Regions from separate parts of the Luteibacter yeojuensis genome, predicted to be linked through region 3. Evidence: predicted binding sites of a transcription regulator. Region 3 holds the regulator's gene; each other region holds the start of a gene.
The links. Region 3 encodes HrcA, which represses chaperone genes, less so after heat shock. Its sites were predicted from a motif close to TTNGCACTCNNNNNNNNNGAGTGCNAA; they were not measured.

Region 1 (6,549 bases), 1.2 Mb from region 3:
CCGTCAGGGGCGCCGCGAAGGCGACGGCGATGGCCGAGCCCATGAAAGGCGCCGTGCAGGGGCTGGCGACGACCACGGCCAGCACACCGGTGAAGAAATCGCCCGACGGGCCCGAGCGGGCGGCCAGCCCGCTGCCGACGTTGCCGAGGGAGCCGCCGATCTCGAACACGCCTGACATGGACAGGCCCACGGCGAGCATGACGTAGACGAGCAGGCCGATCGCCAGTGGTTGCTGGAACTGCGCGCCCCACTGGATGCCGTGCCCGGCCGCGCGGATGCCCACGATGACGAGGCCGAGCGCGGCGAAGGCCACCAGGACGCCTGCCGTGTACCAGAGCGCGTGGCGGCGCGCGGCGGCCGGGCTCTCGCCGCTCTCGAGGACGGTGATGGCCTTCAGCGACAGCACCGGCAGCACGCAGGGCATGAGATTGAGCACGAGGCCGCCGAGCAGCGCGAGGCCAATGGCCGTGATGAAGCCGACCGGCGCGTCGCCGCCCGGCGCGAGGCCCGCTGGCGGCGGCGTGGGCGCCACCTCGGCGGGGGCCGCGGCCTCTTCCGATGCCTGCGCCGCGCCGACGGAAGCGGTGCCCGCGGCAAGGTCGATGTCGACGTGGCGCTTCATCACCGGGTAGCAGATGCCGTTCTCGAGACAGCCCTGGTAGGCCACGTCCAGCCCCAGGGTCGTCGCGCTCGCGGCACCCTCCAGCGGCACGGGCAGTTCCACCTGGTCGAAATAGACGATCGTGTCGCCGAAGTGTTCGTCGTGATGGGCCGTGCCGCTGGGCCAGTCGGGCTCACCGGCGCTCACGCCGGCCGGCGAGGTCACGGCGATCTGCGTCTTGTCCCGGTAGAGGTAATAGTCCTTCGGCATCGTCCAGCGCAGGAGCAGGTTGCCGCGGTCCTTCACCAGTGCTTCGAAACGGAAAGCCTGGTCGGCCGGTAGCGGCTGGGCGTCGGTGCCTGGCGAGGCCGCGGCCGGCGCGCCGAGCAGCGCGGCGGCATTCGCGGCCGGGGTGGCTGGCGCGGCGGCCGGAATCATGGACGGACCGCCGATGGCGAGCTGCAGGTGCTCGGTGTTCGGCGGGTAGCAGATCTTCGGCTCCACCTCGTGGCAACCCTGGTACTGCACGTTCAGCGCCAGCGTTTTCGTCGACGCGTCGGCCAGGGTGTAGGACACGCTGGCCTGGATGTCGCCGTGGTAGATCTCCACGTCGCCGAGGTACTCGTCGTGCTCCTTCAGGCCGTCCGGAAGGCTCGGCTCGCCCAGCTTCACGGCCGCCGGGTCGGCCGCGGCGATCTTGATCCGGCCGCGGTAAAGGTAGTAGTCCGGCGCGATGCGCCAGTGGAGTTTCACGATGCCGGGCTGGCTGGCGTCCGTCGTGAGGTGGAAGGCCTGGGTGACGGGCAGCAGCTCCTGGTCCTCCTGGGCGAGGACCGGAAGAGCGGCGGCGAACAGGCCGAGGCTGGCGAGGACGGCCAGCGCGCGGCGGACAACAGACATCATGTCGACTCCGTGGATCGGTGCGGCGACGAACCGCGATGAACGTCGATCATTATGACCGGGCGTTTCCGGATTGGCTTGCACCGACCGCGGATTCCAGCCAGGCGAGATAGGGGGCGTGCCCTTCCACCAGGGGCAGCGCCACGATCTCCGGGACCTCGTACGGATGGTTGGCCAGGACGAAGGCCTCCACCGCCGCGAACGCGCCGCGGACGGTCTTCACCAGCAAAAGGTCTTCGTCCTCGGTGACGGTCTCGCCTTTCCAGCGATAGGTGGACCGCATGCCGGGCAGACGGTTCACGCAGGCGGCAAGGCCGCCCTCGACCAGGCCACGGGCAAGGGCGTCGGCCGGCTCGCCTGGCGGGCAGGCGACGAGGATGGCAATGGGTTCGGACATGGCAGGCATTGTGCCTGCCCGGTCGTGCTTTTTCCGGTCCGGCCCTTGAACGGGTATGCGGCGGCGCCATGTGTTCATGGTCCAGGCCCTTCCGATCCGGGGAAGGCTTTGGCTAAAATTCTGGCACTCACCCTGCCCAAGTGCTAACAGGGTGTATCAATTCCTTTGTCCGTCAATCACATGGTTGGAGAAGTCATGAGCAAACTGCGCCCGCTGCACGATCGCGTCATCGTCAAGCGCCTCGAGGAAGAGCGTGTCTCGGCCGGTGGCATCGTCATCCCCGACAGCGCCACCGAGAAGCCGACCCGCGGCAAGGTCATCGCCGCCGGCAATGGCCGCATCCTGGAAAACGGCTCGGTGCGTCCGATGTCGGTCAAGGAAGGCGAGACCGTCCTGTTCGGCAAGTACGCCGGCCAGGAGATCAAGATCGACGGCGAAGAGCTGGTCTTCCTGAAGGAAGACGACATCGTGGCGATTCTGGAAGGTTGATCTTCAGCCCGTAGCTCCGGGGTGGCTTGTCGCAAGACCTGGAAGCCCCCTTTCCTTATTCAAAAATTTTTGAGGCAAAAATTTTTATGGCAGCTAAAGAAGTCCGCTTCAGCGAAGACGTTCGCGCACGCATGCTGAAGGGTGTCAATACCCTCGCCAACGCGGTCAAGGTCACGCTGGGCCCGAAGGGCCGTAATGTCGTTCTCGAGAAGAGCTTCGGCGCTCCCACCGTCACCAAGGACGGCGTCTCGGTCGCGAAGGAAATCGAACTTTCCGACAAGTACGAGAACATCGGCGCGCAGATCGTGAAGGAAGCCGCCTCGAAGACCTCCGACGTCGCCGGCGACGGCACCACGACGGCCACGGTCCTCGCCCAGGCGTTCATCCAGGAAGGCCTCAAGGCCGTCGCCGCCGGCATCAACCCGATGGACCTGAAGCGCGGTATCGACCAGGCCGTCGGCGCCGCCGTGGGCGAGCTGAAGAAGCTCTCCAACCCCACCGCCGACGACAAAGCGATCGCCCAGGTCGGTACGATCTCGGCCAACTCCGACGCCGACATCGGCGACATCATCGCCAACGCGATGAAGAAGGTCGGTAAGGAAGGCGTCATCACCGTCGAGGAAGGCTCGGGTCTCGAGAACGAACTCGACGTCGTCGAGGGCATGCAGTTCGACCGCGGTTACCTCTCGCCGTACTTCATCAACAACCAGCAGTCGCAGCAGGTCGAGCTGGATGACCCGTTCATCCTGATCCACGACAAGAAGGTCTCCAACGTGCGCGAGCTCCTGCCGGTGCTCGAGGCCGTCGCGAAGGCCGCCAAGCCGCTGCTGATCGTCGCCGAGGAAGTCGAGGGCGAAGCCCTGGCCACCCTCGTGGTCAACACCATCCGTGGCATCGTGAAGGTCGCCGCCGTGAAGGCGCCGGGCTTCGGTGACCGTCGCAAGGCCATCCTGGAAGACATCGCCATCCTCACCAACGGCGTGGTCATCTCCGAGGAAGTGGGCCTGCAGCTCGACAAGGCCACGATCAACGACCTTGGCCGCGCCAAGCGCGTCGTGATCACCAAGGAAAACACCACGATCATCGACGGTGCCGGCGAAGCCGAGCGCATCCAGTCGCGCATCGGCCAGATCAAGGCGCAGATCGAGGAGACCTCCTCCGACTACGATCGCGAGAAGCTGCAGGAGCGCGTGGCGAAGCTGGCCGGCGGCGTGGCCGTCATCAAGGTCGGCGCCGCGACGGAAGTCGAGATGAAGGAAAAGAAGGCCCGCGTCGAAGACGCCCTGCACGCCACGCGTGCGGCGGTCGAGGAAGGCGTGGTCCCGGGCGGCGGCGTCGCCCTGATCCGTTCGCTCACGGCCCTCGACGGCCTGAAGGGCAAGAACGCCGACCAGGACCTCGGCATCGCCATCACCCGTCGCGCCCTGGAAGCCCCGCTGCGCGCCATCGTGGCGAACGCCGGTGAAGAGCCGTCGGTCGTGCTGAACAAGGTGAAGGAAGGCAAGGGCAACTTCGGCTACAACGCCGCCAACGGCGAGTTCGGCGACATGATCGCCTTCGGCATCCTGGACCCGACCAAGGTGACCCGCTCGGCGCTGCAGTTCGCCGCGTCGGTGGCCGGCTCGATCATCACGACCGAAGCGGCCGTGACCGAGCTGCCGAAGAAGGACGAAGGCCACGCCCACGGCGGTCCGGGCGGCATGGGTGGCATGGGCGGTATGGACTTCTAAGTCCCCCTCGCACCCTGTGTGTTCCAAGACGAAGGAGTCCCGCGCAAGCGGGGCTCCTTCGTCGTTTCAGGCATGGCGGGCTCGGCTTGCGCCATCGTGTTTGGCCGTGCACACCGTCGCGCTTGGCGCGAGGCGCCGGGGTGTGCCCCTCAGCGCTCAAACATGCGGTCGCAAGCGACCGAACTCGCTCTGAGGGGCATACCCCGACACCTCTCCCGGCACTGAGCCAACCCGGCGGGAGAGCAGAGCGAGGCCGTACGAGACCTCGGGAGTCGATGGCGTGCGCGTGCGCGCCGGGTAAGACAGTGAAACGAAAAGTGAGAAACGTCTTAGGGCTGTCGAGGCCGACGGCTCGTCAACCGTATCTACGGGGAAGGCTGATGACACGGTAACCGGTGGGATTGCCGTCGTGGGGCAATCGGCGGGCGAGCAGTGCCTTATCATCATTGACGAAGGCTATGCCCCCGATTTCCTGAGTGGCGCGGGTGGTACGGCCTTCCGAGTTCCTCCCAAAAACCATGTGTTTCAAGCGAAGGAGTCCTGGGCGAGCGGGGCTCCTTCGTCAATTCTGGGAGATCGTAGTGTCCGAATTTCTCAAGTCGTGATGGAAGGTTATCGAATAAAAAGGAGTGTTACATGCTTGTTTGCAAGTTCCGGCTCAACAACCTGCCCATGAGTGCGCTATCGGTGGGCGCGAGCAACTTTCCTGCATTCTCTGGCGAAGAAGGGCGCGCCAATAGTCCTTCATATCAATGCATGCCGAATGGTCCGATCCCTCGGGGAACGTATTACATCGTCGATCGAGAATCTGGAGGACGCCTCGGCGCGGTGAAAGATAAGTTCAAGAAAGCGGACTGGTGGTTCGCACTCTATGCGGACGATATGAGGGTTGATGACACTACGTTCTGCGATAGCGTCATGCGCGGACAATTCCGGCTGCATCCATCGGGGTGGTCCGGGCAGAGCGCAGGGTGCATCACCCTGCCCTTCATGCATGATTTCCTCGTGCTAAGGCGCCTCATCGCCTCGCAAAGAATGTTCGATATACCTTGCGTCGACATGAAAGCTTATGGTCAAGTGATCGTCGTATGAGGCGTTTCTTGGTTATTGCTTTGTGGGTGATTTGGATCTCGTTCGTTTCAATCATCGTTATCGTCATGGAGGGCATCACAAGTCCATGCGACATGCCCCCGAGAAGTTCGGTCGTGGAGTTCATGGGGAGTTACAGGAATCAGACGATTTCCCCAAGCGGAGACGTGTCGCTGATAGCTTGGGCGCTAGAGAGGGTTTTGCCAGTCCATCTTGTTGTGTATCTGGCGTGGCGGGGTTTTAAAGCGGTATTCCTTCGATAAGTCTCGGTCGGCGTGATGCAAGAACGATATCGCAGCCTTTGCATTGGCTCTCCCGTCACGATGCCTCAGTGATGAGAGAGGTGTCGGGTCGTGTTCCTCAGAGCGCAGTTCGTTTGACAGACTCTGATATCGGGCTGGCGTAGGCAACATGGACTTCTAAGTTCCTCCCACAATCCATATGTTTCACACGAAGGGGGTCTGCGCGAGCAGGACTCCTTCGTTAGTTTTGGAAGATTTCAGTGTCCAATTTTCTCAAAACCTGCAAATGGAAGATCACCAAAAGGAGTGTTACATGCTTGTTTGCAAATATCGTCTCAACAATCTGCAAATGAGTGCGTCATCGATCGGGGCTTCGAGCTTTCCTGAAAGTCTGGCGGAGCCTTTGGTCCGCTTCGGGACAGATTCACGCAGGCTCCCATATGGTTTGCGCTGTATGCCGCAGACCTTCGTATTGATGACAACACGTATTGCGAAAGTGTGCTTCGGGGCCAATTTCGCCTGCATCCGGCCGTGTTGTTTGGGCGTAGTGCTGGATGCATAACTTTGCCCTTCATGCATGACTTTCATATAGTGCGACGCTTCATACGTCAGCAGGAAATGTTCGATGTGCCATGCACTAATCTGAAGGCGTACGGACAGGTCATCGTCTTGTGAAACGCATCCTGGCAGTTTTCGTCTGGGCGCTCTGGATCATCATTGTCACGATAATTGTCGTCCTGATGCGTTTCATAGTGGATCCGATTGATCCGCCTAGGAGTGCAGTGGCAGACTTCTTCGTAAGTAATTTCAGTCCCGGAAAGTCCGTAAATGAGGATGTGCTCACCTTGGGTTGGGGACTGGAACGAGTCCTGCCATTTCATTTGCTTGCGTAGCTGGCGTGGCGAGGCTTCAAGGCCGTATTCCTTCGATAGCCCGCGGTCGGCATGGCGCTGGCTTTAGAAGCCAGTACAGCATTCGGTAACTTTCGCAACATAGCTAGACTCCGTTGTAGGCGACGCGTCGTCGAGGACGATTGCATGTCGCCGGCAGAGTCAGATCGCATTGAGATTAAATGCTCGCATGAGCGTGTTGCGAGGTTTT
Region 2 (6,549 bases), 1.4 Mb from region 3:
GATGTTCTCGATCGTCACCGTGGCGTCGTCGACGAGGATGCCTACCGCCAGCGCCAGTCCGCCGAGGGTCATGATATTCATCGTCTCGCCGACGGCCGACAGCGCCGCGATGGAGCCGAGGATGGCTAGCGGGATCGAGGTGGCGATGATGACGGTGGAACGCCAGCTGCCGAGGAACAGCAGGATCATGAGGCTGGTGAGTGCTGCCGCGATGACGCCTTCGCGCGCCACGCCTTCGATGGCGGCGCTGACGAACAGCGACTGGTCGCCGATGGGCGAGATCTTCAGGCTTTCGGGCAGCGCGTCCTTCATTTCCGCCACGCGCTGCTTGATGCCGGCGATGATCGCCAGCGTCGAGGCCGAACCGTTCTTCATCACCGTCATCAGCACCGAGCGATCGCCGTTGACGTGCACGATGTTGGTCTGCGGCGGCGAACCGTCTCGCACGTGGGCCACGTCGCGGATGTACACGGTGGCGCCATTCACGACCCTCACCGGCAGGTTGCCGAGGTCCTCGATGTCCGAAGGCGAGTTGTTGAGCTGCAGCGTGTACTCGAAGCGGCCGATCTTCTGCGTGCCCACCGGGGTAATCAGGTTCTGCGCGGCGAGCGCGTTGGCCACGTCCTGCGCCGATAGCCCACGCGCCTGGAGCGCCTGCGGGTCGATGTCGATCTGCACCTGGCGGGTCTTGCCGCCGAACGGGTACGGGATGGATGCACCGGGCACCGAGACGAGCTGCGGGCGGATGATGTTCAGGCCGAGGTCGCCGAGGTTCTGTTCGGTGAGACCCTTGCCGGACAATGCCAGCTGGATGATCGGCACGGTCGACGCACTGTAGTTCAGGATCAGCGGCGGCGTCGTGCCCGCGGGCAACTGTTTCAGCAGGGTCTGCGCCACCGCCGTCACCTGCGCGTTCGCGGTACGGATGTCCGCGGTGGGCTGGAAGAAGATCTTGACGATGCCGAAACCCTGGATCGAGTTGGCCTCAATGTGCTCGATGTCGTTCACCGTGGTGGTGAGCACACGCTCGAACGGCGAGGACACGCGCCCGGCCATCTGGTCGGCGGGCAATCCCGTGTACTGCCATACCACGGCGATCACGGGAATCTTGATGTCGGGGAAGATGTCCGTCGGCGTGCGCAGGGCGGCGAGCGGCCCCACGATGAGAATCAGCAAAGCGAGGACGACGAAGGTATACGGCCGCGTGAGCGCGATCCGGACGATGCCAATCATGGGGGGACGGATTCCGAGGCGTGTGTTGCGTCGCAGCGGATTTTGCGCCGACCGTCGGCGGCGGCGTAGTTAATATTTATTTAGGCGGTCGCGGGACAGGTCACCGAAAAGACGGCGCCCTGTTCGTTGCCGCCGACGGACAGCGAATACCCGTGCAGGCGCACGATGGCGCTCACGATCGCCAGCCCAAGACCGCAACCCGGCTTCGCGCGCGTCTCGTCGCCGCGGTAGAAACGACGGAACACGGCCTCGCGTTCGTCCGGCGGAATGCCCGGCCCGGTATCCGCGATGTCTACCCGCGCATCGCCGCCGGCGTCCGTCGACGCGACGAGGCGCACGGCACCGCCGTCCGGCGTGAACTTGATGGCGTTGCCGACGAGGTTCGCGAACGCCTCGAACATCAGCTGCGGATCGCCGCGCAGCGGCGGCAGCCGACCCAGTTCGAGTTCGAAACGCTGCCCGCGGTCCTCTGCCAGCGGCGCGTAGAATTCGTGCACGTTGCGCAGCACGGTGCACAGGTCCATCGTCTCGAAGCAGGCACTGCGCTGGCGGTCCTCCAGCTCGGACACCCGGAGCAAGGCGCGGAAGCGCGACAGCACGGTGTCGATCTCGCCCACGCAGGCGTCGAGCTGGTCGCCTTCCGGCCGGCTCTCGAACTGCTGCTGCAGGCGGTAGAGGCGCGTGCGCATCCGCGTGAGCGGCGTGCGCAGGTCGTGGGCGATGTTGTCGGTCACGCCTTTCACTTCGCCCAGCAGGCGCTCGATCTCGGTCAACGTGGCGTTGACCGTGCCTGCCAGCAGGTCGACTTCGTCGCCGGTACCGCTGATGGGCAGACGCACGCTCAGGTCGCCTTCGCGGATCGGCTCCATGGCCTGCTGAATGGCGCGAATGCGCCGCGCGGGTCCGCGCGCGATCAGCACGCCGCCGAGCAGGCCGGGGATGATCGTCAGGGACAGCCCCCAGAGGAGGCCGTGACGGATGATCGTGCCGATACCGTCGATGGTGGAGCTTTCCTTCGCCACGACCAAGCGCGTCCCGTCGGGCAACGCATGGGCGAGGCCGCGCACGCGCGCGGTGACCTTGCGCGTGGGGCTGGCCAGGTTCGCGCTGAGCGAGCGGGCGACGTCGTCTTCCGCCAGTTCCTTCGGCAATGTGGCGATGTTGCCGGCGAGGTGCCTGCCCTGTGCGTCGAACAGCCCCATCCACATCGCGCCCTGGACGTCGATCTGGCTGGCCGATTCCACCGTCGCGCGCATGTTGCGCGGAGCCGTGCCTTCCAGGTAGTGCACGCGCGACGCGAGCATCTGGTCGATGACGCCGGACAGGTAGCGCGACGTCTCCCACTGCACGATGCCAAGCAAGACCACGCACCAGACGGCGAACAACGCGCCATAGATGATGATCAGGCGCGAGGTGGTGGAGCGCCAGGCGTCAGTCAGCGGGCGCAAGGACGTATCCCGAGCCGCGCACGGTGCGGATGAGCGGCAAATGGCCGACGCCGTCGATCTTGCGACGCAGGCGGCCGATGTGGACGTCGATCACGTTGGTCCCCGGGTCGAAATGGAAACCCCATACGTGTTCGAAGATCATCTGCCGGGTCACCACCTGCCCCGCGTTGCGCATCAGGAATTCCAGCAGGCGGAACTCCGTGGGCAGCAGGGTCAGTTCCTGGTCGCGGCGCTGCGCGTTGTGCCGGACCAGATCGAGTTCGAGGTCGGCGACGCGCAGCCGGGTCTCGTTGGCGCCCTGGCGGCGCCGGCGCAGCAGCACTTCGGCGCGCGCGGCCAGTTCGTCGGGCGCGAAGGGCTTGGTGAGGTAGTCGTCGCCACCCGCGCGCAGGCCGCGCACGCGCTCGTCCACGTCGGACAGCGCGCTGATCATCAGCACCGGTGTGTCCACATCGCGCTGGCGCAGTTCGGAAACGACGTCGATGCCGTCCATGCCGGGCAGCATGCGGTCGAGCGTGATGATGTCGTAGCCGTCCTCGAGGGCACGCGCCAGGCCTTCCCGCCCGTCCGCCACCCAGTCGGCGACGAGACCGTGCGCGCCCAACTCCGCGACGATATCGCGGGCGGTAACCTCGTCGTCTTCGATGACCAGGGCCCTGGGCATCCGCTCTGCTCCTGCCGGATGGACAACGGAAAACGGCCCGCAAAGGGGCCGTTTCCGATCTTACGCCGAACCGCGGCCTCAGGCCGCGATGGCGACGCGCATCTTCTTCATCGCGTTCGCCTCGATCTGACGGATGCGCTCGGCCGACACGCCGTACTCGTCCGCAAGATCCTGCAGCGTGGCCTTGTTGTCCTCGGCCAGCCAGCGACGCTGGATGATGTCGCGCGAGCGGTCGTCCAGGTTGCCGAGCGCCGAGGACAGCGCGCCCATCTGGTTGTTGCTGGCATCTTCCTCGGCGAGGTTGTCGTACGGGTCGGCGCCTTCGTCGACGAGGAACGCGGCCGGAGCCGGCTTGTCGTCGTCGTCCGCGTCGGCCGGAGCCTCGAAGCCGACGTCACGGCCCGAGAGGCGGGATTCCATCTCGCGGACGGTGGCTTCCGGCACGCCCAGGTCGTTGGCGACCACGCGCACTTCCTCGGCGTTCATCCAACCCAGGCGCTTCTTGCTCTTGCGCAGGTTGAAGAACAGCTTGCGCTGCGCCTTGGTGGTGGCGACCTTCACGATGCGCCAGTTACGCAGGATGAACTCGTGCATCTCGGCACGGATCCAATGCACCGCGAAACTGACCAGGCGGACACCCTGATCCGGGTCGAAGCGCTTCACCGCCTTCATCAGGCCGATGTTGCCCTCCTGGATGAGGTCGGACAGCTGCAGGCCGTAACCGTTGTAGCCCCGGGCCACGTGGACCACGAAACGCAGGTGGGACATCACGAGCTGCTTGGCGGCGTCGAGGTCGGCGTCGTCGTGGAAGCGGCGCGCCAGCGACTGCTCCTCGTCCAGGCTGAGCACCGGAATGCGGTGCACCGCCGAGATATAGGAATCCAGACTGCCAACGACGCTCGGTAGCCCGTAGTTCCGGGTGGCGAGGGCTTGGGACATGTGTGGAACCTCCTGAAAGTCTGTTCGCAGATTAGCAGTCCCGAAATGAGAGTGCTAAGTCGGCCCGAAGTTCATCGGTTAACTGTACGCAATGGTACAGAAATGCCCCGACGATGTCCAGAGGGTGTACTGACGCGTTCAGGATTGGGTAGGCGCCCGGCCCGACGGGGCGGGTTTCGGGGCCACGCCGCCGCCCGGCTAGGCCGCCAGCTCGGCGCGCCGCGGCAGCGACCAATCGATCGGCGGCTCGCCGCGGGATTCCAGGTAAGCGTTCGCCTTGGCGAAATGCCCGCAGCCCATGAAGCCGCGGTGGGCGGAGAGCGGCGAGGGATGCACGCTGCGCAGCACCAGGTGGCGCTTGCCGTCGATGAGCTGGCCCTTGCGCTGGGCGTGGCTGCCCCAGAGCATGAAGACGAGGCCCTCGCGCTCGCGGTTGAGCGCATCGATGGCGGCATCGGTGAAACCTTCCCAACCCCGGCCCTGGTGCGAACCCGCGTTGCCCGCTTCGACGGTCAGTACCGCGTTGAGCAGGAGCACGCCGCGGTCGGCCCAGGGCGTGAGGCAACCGTGATCCGGTCGCGGGATACCGAGGCAATCCTCGATTTCCTTGAACATGTTCTGCAACGACGGCGGCACGCGCACGCCGGGGCGGACGGAAAAAGCGAGCCCGTGCGCCTGGCCGGGGCCGTGGTACGGGTCCTGGCCGAGGACGACCACGCGCACCTTGTCGAACGGCGTGTGCGCAAAGGCGTTGAAGATTTCCGGACCCGGCGGGTAGATCGTCTTTCCGCGCGCCTTTTCCTCGCGCAGGAACTCCGAGAGGGCAAGCATCTCCGGACGATCCAGGTACGCACCGATCCTCGTCTTCCAGGACGGCTCCAGCTTCACCCGGTCGTTCAATGCGCCGCCCTCGCCCGCAGGTGCCGGGCGACGCGCAGCTGGAAGAGCAGCTTGGTGATGAGGAGCTTCTCCTCGACCGGCTTCTCGACGAGGTCGTTCGCACCGGCGCGCAGCAGCGCGGCCTGGTTGGCGGGATTCTCGTCGCCGGTCATCACCAGCGTGGGCAGTTGGCCCTTGCCGTAGCCGAAGTCGTTGCGGATACGTTCCACGAGGTCGCCGCCGGTCAGTTCGCCTTTCAGGCTCACGTCGGTCAGCACGACATCGGCACCGACCTCGCCGCGCTCGTGCGCGTCGCGGAGGTGTTGAAGGGCGTCTTCCGCGCTGATGACGTGATGCACGGTGAGGCCGTACTTCTCCATCATGCGCCGCGTGGCGAGGGCGACGACGCGGCTGTCTTCCACATAGAGCACTTCGCCCTCCGCGCCGCCCTCGGGACGCACGTAGCCGCGGATGAATTCGGCCAGCGCGCCGAAACCCAGCGATTTGTCGAAGTAGTCGGTGACGAATTCGCCGAGCTCGCGCCGGTGCAGGCGCTCCTCGACGTCGCCGGAGACGACGACGATGGGCATGTAGATCTGCGGCGCGGATTCGCGCACGAAGCGGGCGACGTCGAGTCCGTCCATGTCGGGCAGGCGCAGCGCCACGGTCACGAAGTCGAACACGCCGCGCTGGAGTTCGGCCTGGGCCTCCGCGCCGGTGGACGCGCCGACGATCTCGACACCCGGCACCTCCGCGGCGACGACGCGCGCGATGAGCTGGCGGACGACCTTCGAGCCGTCCACCAGGAGAATGCGCGGCGTGGCGCCGGCAACACCCGAACCGATGTGAGATCCCACCCCAATGCCCCCTTAGTCAGGCCGCCGCGGCACGGCGGATCTGCCGCGCGCTCACGAGTCGTGCGCCGAGCCACCCCAGCAAGGCCGACGCGAAGGGTACCGAAAGCAGCAGCCAGGCGGGGAGCCCTCCGAAGTTGACGCTGCCGTCGTAGGCCGCCGCGAGCCGCTCCACCGGGCCTGCCATCGCCAGTTCCAGCACCACGGCCAGTGCCACGGCGAGCACGCCGGCGAGGAATCCGAGCCAGACGCCCGCGTACAGATAAGGCCGTCGGACGAAGGGACGGCTGGCACCGATGAGCAGCAGCACGCCGATCTCGGCGCTGCGGCTCTGGATGTCGACGCGGATGGTGTTACCGACCACCAGCAGCGCGGCGATGCCGAGCAGCAGGGCGAGCAGGCCGACGGCGCGGCGCCCCACGCCAAGCAGGGCATCCAGACGCTGACGCCATGCCCCGGTGTCCTGGACCATGTCGACGCCCGGCGTCGCCTTCATCGATTCGACCAGACGGCCGGCTTCTTCCGCGGAGAG
Region 3 (6,549 bases):
AAACTCGGCATCGACCACATCGTCCGGCTGGGCCGAACCGCCGCCCGGAGCCGACTGCTGCGAGGTGTCCTGCGAACCGCCGGCCTGGGCCGCGGCGTACAGCGACTGGGCCACCTGCTCAAGGTTGGTGATCTTCGATTCGATGGCCGACTTGTCGTCGCCCTCCTTCACCTTCTCGAGCTCGGACACCGCGGCGTCGATGCTGGCGAGCTGCTCGGCCGGCACCTTGCCGCCGTGCTCCTTCAGCTGGCTGCGCGTGGCGTGGACCAGCTGGTCGGCCTTGTTGCGCACCTGCACCAGCTCGTGGAACTTCTTGTCTTCCTCGCGGTTGGCCTCGGCATCGGCCACCATCCGCTGGATCTCTTCGTCCGAGAGGCCCGATCCGGCCTTGATCTCGATCTTCTGCTCCTTGCCGGTGTCCTTGTCCTTCGCCGACACGTGCAGGATGCCGTTGGCGTCGATGTCGAAGGTGACCTCGATCTGCGGCGTGCCGCGCGGTGCCGGGCGGATGCCCTGCAGGTCGAACTTCCCGAGCGACTTGTTGGCGTTGGCGCGCTCGCGCTCGCCCTGCAGCACGTGCACGGTCACGGCCGTCTGGTTGTCGTCGGCGGTGGAGAAGACCTGCGATGCCTTGGTCGGCACCGTGGTGTTCTTCTCGATGAGCTTGGTCATCACGCCGCCCATCGTCTCGATGCCGAGCGACAGCGGGGTGACGTCGAGCAGGAGCACGTCCTTCACCGAACCGCCCAGCACGCCGCCCTGGATCGCGGCGCCGACGGCCACGGCCTCATCCGGGTTGACGTCCTTGCGCGCTTCCTTGCCGAAGAAGTCCTTCACGGCTTCCTGGACCTTGGGCATGCGGGTCTGACCACCGACGAGGATGACCTCGTGGATGTCGGACACGCGCAGGCCGGCGTCGTTGAGCGCGGTGCGGCAGGGCTCGATGGTGCCCTTCACCAGGTCTTCCACCAGCGACTCGAGCTTGGCGCGGGTCAGCTTGATGTTGAGGTGCTTCGGGCCCGAGGCGTCGGCCGTGACGTACGGCAGGTTCACGTCGGTCTGGTGCGACGACGAGAGTTCGATCTTCGCGCGCTCGGCGGCGTCCTTCAGGCGCTGCAGCGCGAGCTGGTCGGTGCGCAGGTCGATGCCCTGCTCCTTCTTGAACTCCTCGACGAGGTAGTCGATGACGCGGTTGTCGAAGTCTTCGCCGCCTAGGAACGTGTTGCCGTTGGTGGCGAGCACTTCGAACTGCTTCTCGCCGTCGACGTTGGCGATCTCGATGATCGACACGTCGAAGGTACCGCCGCCGAGGTCGTACACGGCGATCTTGCGGTCGCCCGTGGTCGACTTGTCGAGGCCGTAGGCCAGCGCGGCCGCGGTCGGCTCGTTGATGATGCGCTTGACTTCGAGGCCGGCGATGCGACCCGCGTCCTTCGTGGCCTGGCGCTGGCTGTCGTTGAAGTAGGCCGGCACGGTGATCACGGCTTCGGTGACCGGCTCGCCCAGGAAGTCCTCGGCGGTCTTCTTCATCTTCATGAGGACCTTCGCGGAGACTTCCTGCGGCGCCATCTTCTTGCCGTCGGCGGTCTGCACCCAGGCGTCGCCGTTCTCATGCTCCACGATGCCGTAGGGCACGAGCTTGATGTCTTTCTGCACCTCCGCGTCGGTGAACTTGCGGCCGATGAGGCGCTTCACCGCGTAGAAGGTGTTCTTGGGGTTGGTGACGCTCTGGCGCTTGGCCGGCGCGCCGACCAGGACTTCGTTGTCCTTGGTGAACGCGACGATGGACGGCGTGGTGCGATCGCCCTCCGCGTTCTCGATGACGCGTGCGGTCGAACCCTCCATCACTGCGACGCAGGAGTTGGTCGTTCCGAGGTCGATGCCGATGATCTTGGCCATTGCAGTTGCTCCGAAATATCTATGCGGCCCCCGCGGCCGCGACTGTGTTTGAAAGTGGGGCTCGGCCCCATCGATTCAATGCCTTGTGAGACTCAGTTGTCGCGCACCACGGCCACCAGCGCCGGGCGCAGGAGGCGATCGTTCAGCACGAAACCCTTCTGCACCACCGCGACCACCGTGCCCGGCGGGTGTTCGTTGGATTCGACCGAGCTGATCGCCTGGTGGTGTTCCGGATTGAACGGCTGGTGCAGCGGATCGACCACGCTCAGGCCATTGGCCTGGGTCACCTTTTCCAGCTGCTTCAGCGTCAGCTCCAGGCCTTCGCGCAGCGTCTTCGCGTCGGCCGAGTCGTTGCTCAGACCGAGCGCGATGCCGTCGTAGACCGGCAGCAGGTCGCCCAGCAGCTTCTCGTTCGCGAAGCGGCGGGCCTGATCCAGGTCGCGCTGGAGGCGGCGGCGCTGGTTCTCGATCTCCGCCCGCTCGCGCAGGACCGTCTCGCGCGCCCCGGCCAGTTCGGACTCGAGGGCGGTCAACTTCGCGGTGAGGGCGTCGAGGTCGGCATTGACGCCGGCATCGTTCGCGCCGTCCTGCACCGGATCCGGCACATGGGGATCGTTGTTCTGCATGCTTGCTCCAAATGTCAGCTAACCGGCCCCCTCCATGAGGGGGTCGAACATTCGCGGGAAATAGTAAACCCGCCTCCCGGGGCGGTTTATGAGGTCGCCGCGGCGCGATTCAAGGCGTCGCTGAGCAATCCGGCGGTGGCCTGTACCACCGGGATCACCCGCTCATATGCCATACGCGTCGGTCCAATAACTCCGATCGCGCCGAGCATGCGGCCATTCGTGCCGTAGGTGGCGGTGACGATGCTGCAGCCGTCCAGGGCCGAAAAGCCGGATTCCTCGCCGATGAAGAGGCGGACGCCCGGAGCCTGGACACACATTTCCATCAACTGGAGCAGGTCGCGCTTCTGCTGGAAGGCGTCGAACAGCTCGCGGAGACGGTCGATGTCGGCCAGTTCGGAATAGCCCATGAGGTTGGTCTGGCCACTGACCAGGACATCGTCGGCGTCCCCGTCCGTGGTGAACGAGGCCGTGGCCAGCTCCACCGCGCTTGCCAGCATCCGGTTGAGTTCGCCGCCGGCCTCGCGCAGTTCCGAGGCCAGGTGGGCGCGAATGTCGGCCAGCCGGAAGCCGGCGAACTGCGCGTTGAGGTAATTCGCCGCCTGTTCGAGTTCGCCGCTGTCCAGGGGGCGGGCCAGCTGGACCACCCGGTTCTGCACCTGGTTGTCGGAGAACACCAGGATCACCAGGACGCGGGCGTCCGGCAGCGAGACGAAATCGATGTGGCGTAGCGGGAAGTCGCCCTGGCGCGGCACGGTGACCACACCGGCGAAGCGGGTCATGGCCGAAAGCAGGTTGGACACGTTGCCGAGCAGGTCGCGCGTCGTCGTCTGGTGGGGCGGCAGGCCGCCCTGGAGGCGCGCCATCTCGTCGCGCGGCAGGGGCTTGAGTTCGAGCAGGCTGTCGACGAACAGGCGCAGGCCGCGTGGCGTCGGCACGCGGCCGGCCGAGGTGTGCGGCGACGCGACCAGCCCGGCGTCTTCCAGGTCGGCCATGATGTTGCGGATCGTCGCCGGACTCACTTCCAGGCCGGAAGAGCGCGCCAGCGTCCGCGAGCCGACCGGCTCGCCGTCGGAAAGGTATTGGGAAATCAGGGTCCGCAGCAGCCGGCGCGCGCGAGCATCGATGTCGTGACCGGAAAACGGATTCATGCGCAGGCTGGGTCGGGAAGGGTCGGATCGTCCGCTATCAATAAGGTCTTGCCGTCCGGCTTGCAAGTCTCGGCTCCTGCGACGCCGCTCCCGCTACAATCGGCGCGATTCCCTCCGCCACCCCCGGTGCCCATGCTCACCTCGCTCTACGTCCGCCAGTTCGCCGTCGTCGAAGAAGCCGAGGTCGCGTTCGGGCCCGGCCTCACCGTGGTCAGCGGCGAGACCGGTGCCGGCAAGTCCCTGCTGGTGGACGCGCTGATGCTCCTGGCCGGTGCCCGCGCCGACAGCGGCATGGTCCGTGCCGGCAGCGACCGCGCCGAACTGGCCGCCGAGTTCGATCTGACCGGCCTGCCGGAAGCCTCGGACTGGCTGCGCCAGGAGGAACTGGACGACGGGGACACCTGCCGGCTGCGCCGCGTGATCCGTACCGAGGGCAGCTCGCGCGGGTGGATCAACGGCCGTCCCGCCAGCCTCGCGCAGATGGCCGCGCTGGCCGCACTGATCGTGGAGATCCACGGCCAGCACGAACACCAGGCCCTGCTTTCGCGCCAGCACCAGATGGCCCTGCTCGACGCCTATGCGGGCAACGAGGAACGGCTGGCGCGCGTCCGCGATACCGCCCGCGCGTGGCGCGACGCGGTGTCGCGCATCCGCGCCCTGTCCGGCGGCGACGACCGCGAGCGCCAGATCGAACTGCTCGCCCACGAACTGGAAGAACTCGAGCGCTGGGCCCTCGCCCCTTCGGCACTCGAAGAGCTCGAAGCGCAGCATCGCCGCCTCGCCAATGCGGGCCGCCTCGCCGAAGGCGCCAACGGCATCGTCGAGATGCTCGACGGAGAGAGCGAGTTCGCCATCGGCCGCGCGCTGCTCCGCGCCCACGCCGAACTCTCGCGCCTGGCAGAACTCGACGCCACCCTCGCCCCGCTCCTCGAACTCCTCGACAGCGCACAGATCCAGGTGGGCGAAGCCGTGGACGGCCTCGGTCGTTACGCGCAGGACGTGGAGCTGGACCCGGCGCGCCTCGCCGAGGTGGACACCCACCTCGCCCACCTGCACGACCTGTCGCGCCGCTATCGCCTGCCCATCGAGGAACTGTTCGCGAAGGCGGACGAGGTCCGCGAGCGCCTGGCGGAACTCGAAGGCGCGGGCGACGCACTCGATCGCCTCGCCGGCGAACGCGATCGCCTGCGCAAGGAATACGACGTCGCCGCGGCCGCCCTCTCGAAGGCGCGCGCGGACGCGGCGGGCCGGCTAGGCGCCTCTGTGGCCGCCCTGATGGGCGAACTCGGCATGGCCGGCGGCCGCCTCGAGGTCTCGCTGGAGCCGGCCGAAGGCGACGAACCGGACCCGCAGGGCCGCGAACGCTGCGAACTGCTGGTCAGCGCCAATCCCGGGCAACCGCCCCGCCCGCTGCGCAAGGTGGCCTCGGGCGGCGAACTCGCCCGCATCAGCCTCGCCATCGAGGTAGCCACGCTGGGCAACGACAACATCGGCTGCATGATCTTCGATGAGGTGGACACCGGCATCGGCGGCGCGGTGGCCGAAGTGGTCGGCCAGAAGCTGCGCGCCCTGGGCGAGCGTGTGCAGGTACTCTGCGTGACCCACCTGCCGCAGGTGGCCGCGCAAGGCCATTCGCACCTGCAGGTGGCGAAGGAAAGCGACGGCGAAGCCACCCGCACCCGCATCCGTGCGCTGGACGCCGCCGGCCGCCGCGACGAACTCAGCCGGATGCTGGGCGGCGTGGAGATCACGAAGGAAACCCGGGCCCACGCGAAGAAGATGCTGGACCGCGCGCAAGGTTGACCCCTACTTTGCAGGAGCCGCTATCGCGGCGAGGGAATGAACCTCACCGCTTCATCGCTCCGCAGGCTTCTCGCCGCTATAGCGGCTCCCACAGTCAAGTCAGCTGCGGATCAGCCCGCGCTCCTGCGCCATCCGGTAAAGATCCAGCTCCGATCCCGCGTTGAGCTTGTTCATCACCGCGGCACGGTGGATGTAGATCGTCTTCTGCCCGATGCCCAGTTCCGCCGCCACCTGCTTCGGCGCGCGGCCGATCGCCAGCAGCAGGAACACCTCGCGCTCGCGGGCGGTCAGCCGGTTGAACGGATCGAGGTCCGTCGTGGGCCGGCCGGAGCGGCGCTCGCGCAGGTCCGAACTCAGGTATTGATCGCCGCCGAGCACGGAACGCACCGCCGCCACGAGCTCCTCCGGCGCCACGCCCTTGGTGACGTAACCGCGCGCACCGCGGCGTAAGGCTTCCGAAACATAAGGCTCGCCGTCGTGCATGCTCAGCACGACGATCCGCATGTCGGGCGCGATGCTCGCGAGGTGTTCGATCAGCGGAAGTCCGCTGCCGTCGGGCAGCGACAGATCCACCGCGACCAGGTCGGGCCGATGCTGCGTGACCGCCTCCACCGCCTCGTCGGCGTTGCGGGCTTCCGCGACGACGTCCAGGTCGGGTTCCAGCTCGATGAGGCGCTTGAAACCCTCGCGAACGATGGCATGGTCATCTACTAGGACGATTCTTGGCATGGGTGGAATGTAGCAGGCTCTCCCGACGCATGCGTATGGGTGCGTAAAACCCGCCGAAGCCGCATACCCGCCGTGTACCATTCCGGCATGCGCTTATCTGGCTCTTCCCGCTTCGTCGGTCCCCTCATCGCCCTGGCTTATGCCGCCACCTGGGTGATGCTGTGGCCGACCGAACAGCCGTATTGGGTCCTGCCCTTCGGCCTGCGTTTCGGCGCCCTGCTGCTCACCCGCAGCCGCGACTGGTTCTGGATCCTGGGCGCGGAGATCGTCGCCAGTGCCTTCTGCGAGTGGCGCAGCGGCCTGCCCATCGGCGGCGCCGGCTTCGTGCTCGGCGACGCGCCCGA

Region 1: groES (co-chaperone GroES) is a predicted target of HrcA. The motif match lies at 2,019-2,045, and genes of this name have one in related genera.
Region 2: rpoH (RNA polymerase sigma factor RpoH) is a predicted target of HrcA. The motif match lies at 4,316-4,342, and genes of this name have one in related genera.

Annotation. Positions count from the first base shown of each region.
Region 1 is NZ_JAAQTL010000001.1:2,482,936-2,489,484, reverse strand. Features, by position in the region: gene HBF32_RS11325 (protein-disulfide reductase DsbD family protein) at 1-1,501, opposite strand, end outside; gene cutA (divalent-cation tolerance protein CutA) at 1,554-1,898, opposite strand; gene groES (co-chaperone GroES) at 2,094-2,387, shown strand; gene groL (chaperonin GroEL) at 2,474-4,117, shown strand; gene HBF32_RS11305 (DUF2778 domain-containing protein) at 4,754-5,209, shown strand; partial or broken gene HBF32_RS19720 (tlde1 domain-containing protein) at 5,854-6,123, shown strand.
Region 2 is NZ_JAAQTL010000001.1:2,636,137-2,642,685, forward strand. Features, by position in the region: gene HBF32_RS12025 (efflux RND transporter permease subunit) at 1-1,233, opposite strand, end outside; gene HBF32_RS12030 (sensor histidine kinase) at 1,314-2,681, opposite strand; gene HBF32_RS12035 (response regulator transcription factor) at 2,665-3,345, opposite strand; gene rpoH (RNA polymerase sigma factor RpoH) at 3,424-4,284, opposite strand; gene ung (uracil-DNA glycosylase) at 4,483-5,184, opposite strand; gene HBF32_RS12050 (response regulator) at 5,181-6,020, opposite strand; gene ftsX (permease-like cell division protein FtsX) at 6,037-6,549, opposite strand, start outside.
Region 3 is NZ_JAAQTL010000001.1:1,282,488-1,289,036, forward strand. Features, by position in the region: gene dnaK (molecular chaperone DnaK) at 1-1,899, opposite strand, end outside; gene grpE (nucleotide exchange factor GrpE) at 1,992-2,525, opposite strand; gene hrcA (heat-inducible transcriptional repressor HrcA) at 2,612-3,673, opposite strand; gene recN (DNA repair protein RecN) at 3,806-5,476, shown strand; gene HBF32_RS05635 (response regulator transcription factor) at 5,576-6,205, opposite strand; gene HBF32_RS05640 (MASE1 domain-containing sensor histidine kinase) at 6,293-6,549, shown strand, end outside.